3 regions of the Janibacter sp. FSL W8-0316 genome follow, and region 2 is predicted to be linked to each of the others. Evidence: riboswitches for the same ligand, from Rfam matches in the RefSeq annotation. Region 2 holds a riboswitch; each other region holds the start of a gene.
What was found. A riboswitch is a leader RNA that binds a small molecule or an ion and turns the genes downstream of it on or off. The one in region 2 is predicted to bind thiamine pyrophosphate.
Positions count from the first base shown of each region.

Region 1: it holds a riboswitch for thiamine pyrophosphate, as region 2 does, so the genes downstream of both, thiM (hydroxyethylthiazole kinase) here and NYE39_RS09565 (ECF transporter S component) in region 2, are expected to answer to the same signal.
Region 3: it holds a riboswitch for thiamine pyrophosphate, as region 2 does, so the genes downstream of both, thiC (phosphomethylpyrimidine synthase ThiC) here and NYE39_RS09565 (ECF transporter S component) in region 2, are expected to answer to the same signal.

Region 1 covers NZ_JBBOQX010000001.1:2,530,486-2,534,458, reverse strand. Annotated here, with positions in the region: gene NYE39_RS12440 (TlpA family protein disulfide reductase) at 1-339, opposite strand, end outside; gene NYE39_RS12435 (recombinase family protein) at 366-1,001, opposite strand; TPP riboswitch at 1,319-1,415, shown strand; gene thiM (hydroxyethylthiazole kinase) at 1,407-2,234, shown strand; gene thiE (thiamine phosphate synthase) at 2,231-2,878, shown strand; gene thiD (bifunctional hydroxymethylpyrimidine kinase/phosphomethylpyrimidine kinase) at 2,875-3,720, shown strand; gene NYE39_RS12415 (TenA family protein) at 3,717-3,973, shown strand, end outside.
Region 2 covers NZ_JBBOQX010000001.1:1,939,586-1,943,558, reverse strand. Annotated here, with positions in the region: gene NYE39_RS09585 (ABC transporter ATP-binding protein) at 1-438, shown strand, start outside; gene NYE39_RS09580 (ABC transporter ATP-binding protein) at 435-1,124, shown strand; gene NYE39_RS09575 (NAD(P)H-quinone oxidoreductase) at 1,215-2,192, opposite strand; gene NYE39_RS09570 (DUF4235 domain-containing protein) at 2,192-2,491, opposite strand; TPP riboswitch at 2,577-2,679, shown strand; gene NYE39_RS09565 (ECF transporter S component) at 2,757-3,401, shown strand; gene NYE39_RS09560 (ATP-binding cassette domain-containing protein) at 3,509-3,973, shown strand, end outside.
Region 3 covers NZ_JBBOQX010000001.1:2,901,677-2,905,649, reverse strand. Annotated here, with positions in the region: gene NYE39_RS14350 (MFS transporter) at 1-697, opposite strand, end outside; gene thiC (phosphomethylpyrimidine synthase ThiC) at 694-2,445, opposite strand; TPP riboswitch at 2,443-2,550, opposite strand; gene thiD (bifunctional hydroxymethylpyrimidine kinase/phosphomethylpyrimidine kinase) at 2,580-3,419, shown strand; gene NYE39_RS14335 (helix-turn-helix transcriptional regulator) at 3,454-3,973, shown strand, end outside.

The DNA of each region.
Region 1 (3,973 bases), 590 kb from region 2:
GCGGAACTCACGATAGGCGGCGACCAAGTCTGGGGCCTCTTCGTGACAGGGTCCGCACCAGGACACCCACAGGTTCACCACAACCACGGAACCGAGGTGCTCATGAATGCCCCAGGGCCTGTCCTTGAGCGTCGTTCCGCTCAGGGTGACTGCATCGTCTCGTTCCCCAGGGGCAAGGAGGTGCAGACTGCCATCGCCCGAGATATAGCCGCGGTCTGGTTGTCTCTTGGCCTGCTCCGCGGCAGAGTTCGGATCGCTTGAGCATCCAGAGAGCAGTCCGACGACCGACGCTGCCGCGCCGAAGCACACGTGGCGTCGAGAAACGGGTGAAGTGTTCATGTCGCAGGTCAATCTACGCGCTGGGATCAATTGAGCGAGACGCCTCTCGCGTCTTCGCCTGGCGGACGAGTCCCAGCGCCGTGCGCAGCGCGGACACCCGCCTTGGCGCGCTTGAGCGTGCGGTACACGGTTGCCCGAGAGACGTTGTAGTCCTCGGCGAGCTGGCCCACGGTCGCGGTGCCGGCTTCGTAGTCCTGGAGCAGCTTCTTCGTGCGCCGCTCGTTGAGCTTCGGCGGCTTCCCGTTGAGCCGGCCCTGCTCGCGCGCGATCGCCAGGCCCTCGAGCGTGCGCTGCCGGTTCAGGTCGGCCTCAAACTCAGCGACCATCGCCAGCGCGTTGAACAGGAACTTCCCGACCGGGTCCTCCGCGTCGTGCAGCGACGATCCCAGCTGGAGGGCAGCTCCCTTCTCGTAGACCTGACCGACGAGGTCGCGCGCGTCGGGCACCGACCGTGCGAGGCGGTCGAGCTTGGTCACCACGAGCACGTCCCCCAGACGAAGGGCGGCGATCGCCTGGGTCAGTCCGGGCCGGTTCTTCATCGACCTCCCGGTGCGCTTGTCGGTGTAGATCCGATCGGCGTCGACGCCCAGGTCGGCCAGACCCTTCAACTGAGCAGCGAGGTCCTGCCGCTCAGTTGAGACGCGGGCGTAGCCAATGAGCATCGCCCCTCCTATCGTCGCGTTTGACGGGTGTTACTGCGATCCTAACGCGGGCGGGTCGAATGCGACACCCTCGCGTTGATCCGTGCGGTGAATGTCAGTTTTCGAAGTCCACTGCACGAGTGTCCGAAGTCGACTGCACATTTTAAGGTTGCGCAGCCGTTGTCTGGTGAGGCGCCATGGTGAGGGCTGCGGCGGCCAAGGAACGCCGTAGCGCAGCCGGGCACTGGTGACAGCACGCCCGGACGGTCCGAGGCGCGACCCTTTTGCGATCGCTGAAGCGAGGGCACGGTGCTGGGAACGGTGCGGATGTTAAGCTGGTGAATGACGCGGGGTGCCGTGCTGGTACGGCTGAGATCACACCCGTTGAACCTGATCTAGTTCGTACTAGCGAAGGGAACGTCGCCGATGTCGGCACCTTCTTCCGTCCCTACTGTCCCACTCGATGCTGCCGCTGTGGGCGAGGCCTTGGCTGCGATGCGCGGGCATGCCCCGCTGGTGCAGTGCCTAACCAACGTCGTCGTCGCTCAGTGGACAGCGAACGTCCTGCTCGCGGTCGGCGCCAGTCCATCGATGGTGGACAACCCGGAGGAAGCCGGGCCGTTCGCCGCCGTCGCCGACGGGGTCCTGGTCAACCTCGGCACGCCCCAAGAGGCGACGGTGGCTGCGATGCACGGCGCGGTCAGTGCCGCCGCGGCGGCCGGCACCCCGTGGGTGCTCGACCCGGTCGGGGTGGGTGGGCTCGCCTGGCGCAGCCGGGTTGTCGTCGACCTGCTCGCCCACGCCTCCCCGGCACTCGTCCGTGGCAACCCCTCAGAGATTCTCGCTTTCGCCGGTGGGGGCAGCGGTGGGCGGGGTCCGGAGAGCGTCGACGCCGCCGAGGATGCCCTCGACGCCGGCCGGGCGCTGGCCCGGGAGCACGGCACCATCGTCGCGGTCTCCGGGGAGGTCGACCACCTCACCGACGGCACCCGGCTGGTGCGGGTGGCCAACGGCCATCGATGGTTGACCCAGGTCACTGGCGGTGGGTGCGCGCTGGGCGCGCTCATGGCTGCCTTCGCCGCCACCACCGACGACCCGCTCCTGGCCGCCACGGCCGCGACCGCGACGTACACCGTGGCCGCCGAGGTCGCGGCCGAGCGTGCCGCCGGGCCGGGGAGCTTCGCCGTTGCGCTGCTGGACTCTCTCGCCACCCTCAACCCGCAGGAGCTGACCGAGAAGGTGGTGCTCCGGTGACCCGCCGACCGGTGAACCTCAGCCTCTACCTGGTCACCGACACCGGTTTGTGCGGCCCACGGGGGGTGCCCGCGACCGTGCAGGCTGCGGTCGCGGGCGGAGTCACCGTGGTGCAGTTGCGTGACCCGGGCGCCACCGACGCCCACTTCGTCGCCCTCGGCGTGGCGGTCCGCGAGGTGCTGGCGGGGACCGGGGTGCCGCTGATTATCGATGACCGGGTCCACCTCGTTCAGGACATCGGCGCCGACGGCGTCCACGTCGGTCAGCGCGACATGCCGCCTGCTCAGGCCCGGCAGTTGCTCGGGCCGGACGCCATGGTCGGGCTGTCGGTCAGCACGATCGAGCAGGTTCGCACAGCACGCGGGCTCGGTGACGGCGTCTTGGACTACCTCGGCGTTGGACCGGTGTGGCCGACGGCGACCAAGCCTGACCACGGCACTCCGATCGGCCCGGGCGGGGTGGCTGCGGTGGCCGCCGCGAGCCCGTGGCCGGTCGTCGCCATCGGCGGCATCACCACGAAACGCACCGGCATGCTGCGCCACAGCGGCGCCGCCGGCGTGGCGGTCGTCTCGACGGTGTGCGCCGCGGAGGAACCAGCCGTGGCGGCCGCGAGCCTGCGGGCCGCGTGGGACGGGCAACCGTGAACCCCCGCCCACCGATCGCGCTGACGATCGCCGGCTCCGATCCCTCCGGCGGGGCCGGTATTCAAGGCGACCTCAAGACCTTCTCCGCACTGGGTGCCTACGGCACCGCGGTGCTCACCTCACTGACCGCCCAGTCCACCCAGGGAGTCACCGGTGTCCACGTCGTCCCCGCGGACTTCGTCCGCGCCCAGCTGGACACCCTCGTAGACGACGTGGCGGTTGACGCCGCCAAGATCGGGATGCTCGCCTCCGCGGCCACCATCGAGACCGTCCTCGCCTTCCTCGACAAGCGCTCCGACGCGGTGCCGGTTGTGGTCCTCGACCCCGTCATGGTGTCCACCGCCGGTTCCCGGCTGCTGGCCGAGGACGCCGTCGAGCCGATGCGCCAACTCCTGCCGTACGTCTCCCTCATCACGCCGAACGTCCCCGAGGCCGCCGTGCTGCTCGACGCCGACCCCGCCGAAGACCTCGACACCATGCGCGCCCAGGCCATCGCGCTCCGGGAGCTGGGCGCCGCGCGGGTGCTGGTCAAGGGGGGCCACCTCGGCGGCGACGCACACGCCACCGACCTGTGGCTCGACGACGCGGGCGAGCAGCTGCTGACCGGCCCGCGGGTAGCCACGGTCAACACCCACGGCACCGGGTGCGCCCTGTCCTCCGCGATCGCCGCACTCGCCCCGCGCACCGGGTCCCTGCTAGAGGCCACCCGCCAGGCCAAGACTTGGCTCACCGGCACCCTGCGGGCCGCCGACGCGCTCCACATCGGCCACGGACCCGGCCCCGTGCACCACTGCCACGACATCTGGAAAGACGAGAACGACTGGAAGGACAGCGACCGATGACCAGCCCACACACCTCCATGCCCGAGACGATTCGCGACCACGACGACACTGGCGTGTTCAGCACCGTGGCGTGGCATCGCACGGCCAGGGTCCGCGAGGCGATCGACGCGCTGCCCTTGTTGCACCAGCTGAGCGACGCGACCCTGGCGGAAGAGACGTTCCGGCACTACCTCGCCCAGGACGCGCTCTACCTGGCCGACTACGGCCGGGTCCTGGCCGCGGCCGCCGCTCAGGCCCAGGCGTCGGAGGAAAT
Region 2 (3,973 bases):
CGGCTCGACGAGGTGGCCGACCAGCCGCTGGAGTCGCTCACCCCCGGCCAGCTCCAGCTCGCGGCCCTGGCTGTCGCCCTCGCCTGCGGGCCGGGGCTCCTCCTCGGCGACGAGCCGACGAGCCAGCTCGACCACGACGCCCGCGACGTCGTCCTCGAGGCGATGGCCGAGGTGGGGCGCACGCTCGGCACGACGATCGTCGTCGTCACCCACGACCCCGACGTGGCCAAGGCCTTCCCCCGCACCGTGACCATCCGCGACGGCCGGGTCGGCGGTGAGGGACGCAGCGGCGAGGAGTACTCCGTCGTGGCCGCCGACGGGTCGTTGCCGCTGCCGCCGCCGGCACTCGAGGCCTTCCCCCCGGGGACCCTCGTGCGCGTGCACCGCACCGACGACGGGGCCTGGCAGCTCCTCGTCGACGAGGAGGAGGGGCGATGAGCGAGCCGATGAGCGAGGACCTCGTGCTCGAGGACGTCGCGGTGCGCTACGGCGACGTCATGGCGGTCGAAGGGGTCCGTGCGGTCGCGCGTCCCGGAGAGATCACTGCCGTCACCGGGCACTCCGGCGCCGGCAAGACCACGTTGCTGTGGGCGGTCGGTGGACTGCTCGAGCCAGGCTCGAGCGGGCGGATCCGACTGGGGGAGAGGCAGATCGGTGACGAAGCCGGCTCACGCGATGCCGGTGCCGTGCTCATCCCCCAGGGCAGCGCCCTGGCCGAGGTGCTCACCGCCCGCGACAACATCGCGGTGCCGCTCGTCGCGGCGGGCATGTCCGGTGGCGACGCCGGCGAGGCCGCTGACCGGGCGCTCGCCTCGGTCGGGCTCCACGAGCACGGAGGCCACCTCGCGGAGGAGCTTTCCGGCGGTCAGCGGCAGCGCGTGGCCGTCGCCCGGGGACTGGCGCTGTCCTCCCTTCGCCTGGCGGCGGGGAGCCTGGTGCTGCTCGCCGACGAACCCACCTCGGAGCTCGACCACGACACCCGCGAGCAGGTCGTCGTGCTGCTGCAGGACATCGCCCGCCGGGGCGGGATCGTCCTGCTCGCCACGCACGACCCCGAGGTCGCCGAGGCTGCGGCCGCCCGCTGGCACCTCGACGAGGGCCACCTCCAGACCGCATTGCCGTAGGGCAATGCGGGGTCCAGAGTGCATTGCCGTTGGGCAATGCGAGAGGGGGAGGGTCGCGGGCCGCATTTCCCTCAGGAAATTCGAAGGGTGTCAGGCGGTGAGCAGGATCTTGCCGATGTGACCGCTCGCCTCGAGCTCGCGGTGGGCGTCGGCGGCGCGCTCGAGCGGGTGGGTGCCCTGGACGATCGGGCGCACGGCGCCGTCCTCGATCAGCGGCCACACGTGCTCGCGGACGGCGGCGACGATCGCCGCCTTTTCCTCGGCGGGACGGGCCCGCAACGAGGTCGCGATGACCGCGGCGCGCTTGCTCAGCAGCTTGCCGAGGTCGAGCTCGCCCTTGCGGCCACCCATGAGGCCGATGACGACGAGCCGGCCCGACGTCGCGAGCAGGTCGACGTTGCGCGGGAGGTACTTGGCGCCCATGAGGTCGAGGACGACGTCGGCCCCGTGACCATCAGTCGCGGCGCGCACCTCCTCGACGAAGTCCTGCTCGCGGTAGTTGACGAGGATCTGCGCGCCGAGGTCGCGGCAGACGTCGAGCTTGGCCTGCGAGCCGGCCGTCACAGCCACCCGCGCACCGGCGGCCGTGGCGAGCTGGATGGCCATCGTCCCGATGCCGGAGGACCCGCCGTGGACGAGGAAGACCTCGTCGGGCTGGAGGTTGGCGGTCATGAAGACGTTGGACCAGACCGTGCACGCGACCTCGGGCAACCCCGCGGCATCGGTGAGGGAGACCCCCTTCGGCACGGGCAGCAGCTGCGCCGCCGGGACCCGGACCTGCTCCGCATAGCCGCCACCGTCGACGAGGGCACAGACCTCGTCGCCGACGGACCAGCCCTCGACACCCGGACCGACCTCGCGGATCGTGCCCGAGACCTCGAGGCCCGGCAGCGGCGAGGCGCCCGCGGGCGGCGGGTAGTGCCCCAGACGCTGCATGACGTCGGCGCGGTTGACGCCCGCGGCGACCATGTCGACGACCACCTCGCCGGGGCCCGCGGACGGCGCCTCGACCTCGGTGACCTGCAGGACGTCGGCGTCACCGGGCTCGGTGATGGAGATGCCCTGCATCACGACTCGAGCCCCAGCTCCTTCTCGACGTCCTCGCGCATCGGCTTGGGCAGGTGACCGGCGGACCTCTGGTAGATCGCCGCCGCCTGACGGGTGGTCATCGTGCGGGCCAGGCCGACGGCCAGACCGGCGAGGGCCGCATAAGCGAGGGCCTCCCCGAAGGAGGTGTTGGGGTTGGTCGGGTCGATCTCGGTGTCTCGGCCGGCCTTCTTCCACACCTCGGTGATCACCTTGTTGGCGACGATGCCGGCGAGGATCGCCGATCCGCTGCCCAACAGCTTCCACACCACGTTGCCCATGAGGGGTCCTTTCGCCACGCGTGAGAGGTGGTCACGGTCCGCGCCACCCGGTACGGGACCAACCCTGCCACAGGCCTATGCTGGAGGGGCACGACAGGGGAGCGCAACAGCGCTGAGAGTGCGGGCGACCGCAGACCCTCGTACCTGATCCGGTTCGCACCGGCGTAGGGAGTCGAGTCTCACGGACCGTCGTCGCCGGACGGCCTCGCCGTCGCGGGTGGCGTCGGCCCGCCCTGTGGAGTCACACCACACAGGAGAAGCACACATGTCCACCACGAAGTCCACGGGCGCGACCCGCGCCGGGACCGTCCTCGCCACCCGCCCGCTCATGGGTTGGCGCACCGTCGACCTGCTGACGATCGCCTTCCTCGGCGTCGCCTTCGGTGTCGCCTACTGGGGCTACGGACTGCTCTACAACGGACCCATCTCTGCCCTCGGCCTGGCCTTCCAGCCGCTCTTCGGGCTCTTCGTCGGGTTCTGGTTCATCGCCGGCGTCGTCGGCGGGCTGGTCGTGCGCCGGCCCGGCGCCGCCATCGCCTGCGAGCTCATCGCCGCGACCGTCTCCGCGCTCTTCGGCAACCAGTGGGGGGTCACGACGGTCGTCTCCGGCCTGGCCCAGGGGATCGGCGCCGAGCTGGCCTTCGCGATCTTCGCCTACAAGGCCTTCGGCCCGGCCGTCGCGCTGCTCTCCGGTGCGCTGTCGGCACCGCTGGAGTGGGTCTACGAGATCTACTGGTACTTCGTCGACTGGACCTGGGCGTGGAAGCTCGCCTACCTGCCGCTCATGGTCGTCTCCGGCGTCGTCGTCGCCGGGCTCGGCGGGTGGCTGCTCACCCGCGCGCTGGCGCAGGCCGGTGCGCTCAACCCCTTCCCACCCGGCCAGGAGGTCCTCGAGCGGAGGGCCGTCTGATCCACGAGCGGACGAAGGGGGAAACCCCCGGCGACGTCGGCCTCGCGGGCGGTGGTGAGGTCGTCGTCCGCGACCTCACGTGGCGGCCCGTCGGTCGACGCGAGCCCGTGCTGCGCGAGCTCGACCTCACGCTGCGCCCCGGCGAGCGGGTCCTGCTCGTCGGGCCGAGCGGGTCCGGCAAGTCGACCCTGCTCCGGGCCCTCGCCGGCCTGCTGCTCACCGTCGACTCCGGTGACCTCGTCGGCGAGGTACGGGTCGACGGGGCCGCGCCCGGCGAGCGTCCCGGTGCGGTCGGGCTCGTGCTCCAGGAGCCCGGCTCGGGCACGGTCGCGGCGACCGTGGGGCGCGATGTCGCCTTCGGGTTGGAAAACGTGGGTGTCCCCGCCGGCGACATGCCGGCCGTCGTCGACCGCTGCCTGGCCGCTGTGGGGCTGGGGGACCTGCCGCGCACCACCCCGACCGGCGCCCTCTCCGGTGGGCAGACCCAGCGGTTGGCGCTCGCCGGTGCCCTCGCCCTCCAGCCGGCCCTCCTGCTGCTCGACGAGCCGACCGCGATGCTCGACGCCGCCTCG
Region 3 (3,973 bases), 960 kb from region 2:
CGCGCAGACCGACGGCGGCGGGGGCCCTCCCTTCGTCGGCCTGCTCGCGCTGGCGCACCACCTGCGGCGCATCGGCCACGCGGGCGGAGTAGTAGGCGAGGAGAGCCAGGCTGGCGAGGCCACCGCAGACGAAGGACACCCGCCAGCCCCACGCGGCGTAGTCGCCCGGACCGAGGAGGGCGAGCAGGCCCGCCGTGACGAAGGCGATCGTCGACTGCGCCCAGGGCGCCATCGACATGATCAGCCCGGACACCAGGCCGCGCCGTCGCGGGACCGACCACTCCATGGCGAGCGGGATCGCCGAGGTGTACTCGCCGGCGAGGAAGGCGCCACCGACGAAGCGCAGGACGACGACGGCGGTGATGGCCGCGACGCCGATGCTCTCGTGCGTCGGGACCGCCGCGATCGCCAGGCTGCACGCGGCGGTGCCGCCGATCGCCAGCTGGGTGGTGCGGGTACGGCCGACGCGGTCGGCGATGCGCCCGAAGAGCATCGCGCCGATGGGTCGACCGAGGAGGGTCGCGACGATGACGACGGCGCCCGCGGTGACGCCCGCGTGCGGCCCGGCGAGGGTCGCCAGCGCAGGGGCGAGGGCGACGACGGGCAGGAAGATGTTGATCTGGTCGACGTAGTTGCCGACGATCCCGGCGCGCACGGCCGCGCGACCGGTCGGGGGCAGACCGGGCACGAGACTCATCGGGTGGGCTCCTCGCGCACGTAGACGCTCGAGCCGAGCTCGACGAACTGGCGCGACTTCGCTGCCATGCCGGCCTCGACGATGGCCTGCTGGGCCGCACCCGACCCGTAGGCATCGCGGATGTCCTGGCTGATCCGCATGGAGCAGAACTTCGGCCCGCACATCGAGCAGAAGTGCGCGGTCTTGGCCGGCTCCGCCGGCAGGGTCTCGTCGTGGAAGGCCATGGCCCGCGGCGGGTCGAGGGAGAGCGCGAACTGGTCGTGCCAGCGGAACTCGAAGCGGGCGCGGCTCAGGGCGTCGTCGCGCTCACGGGCTCGGGGGTGCCCCTTGGCCAGGTCGGCGGCGTGCGCCGCGATCTTGTAGGTGACCACACCGGTGCGCACGTCGTCACGGTCCGGCAGACCGAGGTGCTCCTTGGGCGTGACGTAACAGAGCATCGCCGTGCCGTGGCGGGCGATCTCGGTGGCCCCGATCGCGGAGGTGATGTGGTCGTAGCCGGGCGCGATGTCGGTGACGAGAGGCCCCAGCGTGTAGAAGGGCGCACCGTGGCACCACTCCTGCTCGAGATCGACGTTGTCCTTGACGAGGTGGAGCGGCACGTGACCCGGGCCTTCGACCATGACCTGCACGTCGTGCTCCCACGCCCGCCGGGTCAGCTCGCCGAGCACCCGCAGCTCGGCGAGCTGCGCCTCGTCGTTGGCGTCGGCGACCGACCCCGGTCGCAGCCCGTCACCGAGCGAGAAGGCGACGTCGTAGCGCGCGAAGATCTCGCACAGCTCGTCGAAGTGCGTCCAGAGGAAGGACTCCTCGTGGTGGGCCAGGCACCAGCCGGCCATGATCGACCCGCCGCGGGAGACGATGCCCGTCACCCGCTCGGCCGTCAGCGGGACGAAGGCGAGCCGCACCCCGGCGTGGATCGTCATGTAGTCGACGCCCTGCTCGCACTGCTCGATGACCGTGTCGCGGAAGATCTCCCACGTGAGGTCCTCCGCTCTCCCGTCCACCTTTTCGAGGGCCTGGTAGATCGGCACGGTGCCGATCGGCACGGGGCTGTTGCGCAGGATCCACTCGCGCGTGGTGTGGATGTCGTCGCCGGTCGACAGGTCCATGACCGTGTCGGCGCCCCACCGCGTGGCCCAGGTGAGCTTGTCGACCTCTTCGGCGATCGAGGAGGTGACGGCCGAGTTGCCGATGTTGGCGTTGATCTTCGTGAGGAAGGCCCGCCCGATGACCATCGGCTCGGACTCCGGGTGGTTGACGTTGGCCGGGATGATCGCCCGGCCGGCGGCCACCTCGTCGCGCACGAGCTCGGGCGAGCAGCCTTCTCGCAGTGCGGCATAGCGCATCTCGGCGGTGATCTCACCGCGTCTGGCGTAGTGCATCTGGGTCACCGTGCGGCCGGCCACGGCACGAAGGGGGCGACGTGCCGGCCCGCGCCACGCCTCCGTGGCGCCGCCGCGGCGCTGGGCCGCGCGGCCGTCGTCGGCGAGGTGACGGGACCTCCCTTCGTAGGGCTCGACGTCGCCGCGGCCGGTGATCCACGCACCGCGGTGGTCGGGCAGACCGACCGCGGGGTCGGCACCGGGTCCGCTCGTGCGGTAGACGACGACGTCGTCGTTGGCGGTGCCGTCGGGGCTGTCGGCCAGCGAGATCGCGGTGACCGCGACCCGGACCGACGGGTCGCGGGGGTCGACGACCTCCTCGCGACGGTGCTGCGGGTGGAGCTCGGACTCTTCGGGTGTGCGCACGCGGGCGCCTCCTCTTCCTTCGCCGGCATGATCCGGACAGGTTCAGACGGTCCGGACGGCAGCAGTCCGATCTCAGCCCGTGCCCGGGCTCCCGCGGGGGTGCCTCGATACAACCACATGGCTACGGTGACGGCATGGCTGCCCCTCTCCCCCGCCCTCCGGTCGCCCTCTCGATCGCCGGGTCGGACCCCTCGGGCGGCGCCGGGATCCAGGCGGACCTCAAGACCTTCAGCGCACTGGGCGCCTACGGCACGTGCGTCATCACCGCCCTCACGGCGCAGTCGACCCGTGGCGTGACGCACGTGCACGAGGTGCCCGTCGACGTCGTGCGCGCCCAGGTCGAGACACTCGTCGCCGACGTGCGCATCGACGTCGTCAAGGTCGGGATGCTCTCTTCCGCCGCGCTCGTCGAGACCGTCCACGAGCTGCTGGCGAGCGGCCCGCTGGCCGCGACACCGGTCGTCCTCGACCCGGTGATGGTCTCGACCTCCGGCTCGCGGCTGCTCTCGCCCGACGCGGTCGACGCCGTGCGGGCCCTGCTCCCCCGCGCGGATGTCATCACGCCCAATGTGCCCGAGGCCGGAGTGCTCCTCGACCAGCCGCCGGCCGGGTCCGCCGCCGAGCTGCCCGAGCAGGCCACCGCGCTCCGGGCACTGGGCGCACGTCGCGTCCTGCTCAAGGGCGGCCACCTCGACGGCACCGAGTCGGTCGACGTGTGGCACGACGAGCGCGGCACGAGCGAGCTGCGCGGACCGCGGATCGCGACGACCGCCACCCACGGCACGGGGTGCACGCTCAGCTCGGCGATCGCCGCCCTTCGCCCGCGCCACGACGGGTGGCTGCCGGCGGTCCGCGAGGCACGCGGCTGGCTCACCGAGGCACTGCGCCACGGCGAGTCGCTCGACGTCGGGTCGGGGGCCGGGCCGGTGCACCACTTCCACGAGCTCGCCCGATGGAGCCAGACCATCCCCTGACCAGACCTTTACCCTTCGGCGGGACCGGAGGATCATGGCGATCGTGTCGGGGCAGGACATCGATCACTACGCCGCCGTCGTCGATCTGGTCACCGGGGTCGCCGAGGCCTCCGAGCACGTCGACGCGCGACTGGGGCGGATGAGCGACCTGCTCATCGAGCTGCTCCACTCGGACACCGGGCTGATGGTCCACGGTGCGCCCGACGGCTACGAGATCCGGGCGATCGGGCGCGGCGCCCACGAGGCCGCGCGGTCACGGATGACCGACGAGCTGAGCATCGCCGCCGGTCCCGACCCCCTGCTCGACCCCGTGCGTGCCGGTGACCTGCGGCCGACGACGGCCGGCCGCGCGCACGGCGGTCAGGCCGTCTGGCAGGCCACGCCCAAGTGCCGCGGCAGCCTCGAGATCTGGGGTATCGACCAGGTCGTCGCGCTGCCGGTGCGTGGCGGGATCGAGTTCGTCGCCTTCCTCATCGGGCGTCGGGGCGAGGACTACGGCGACGCCGACCTCGACCTGCTCACGGCGGTCCAGCCCGTCGCCGTCGGGCTCGTCG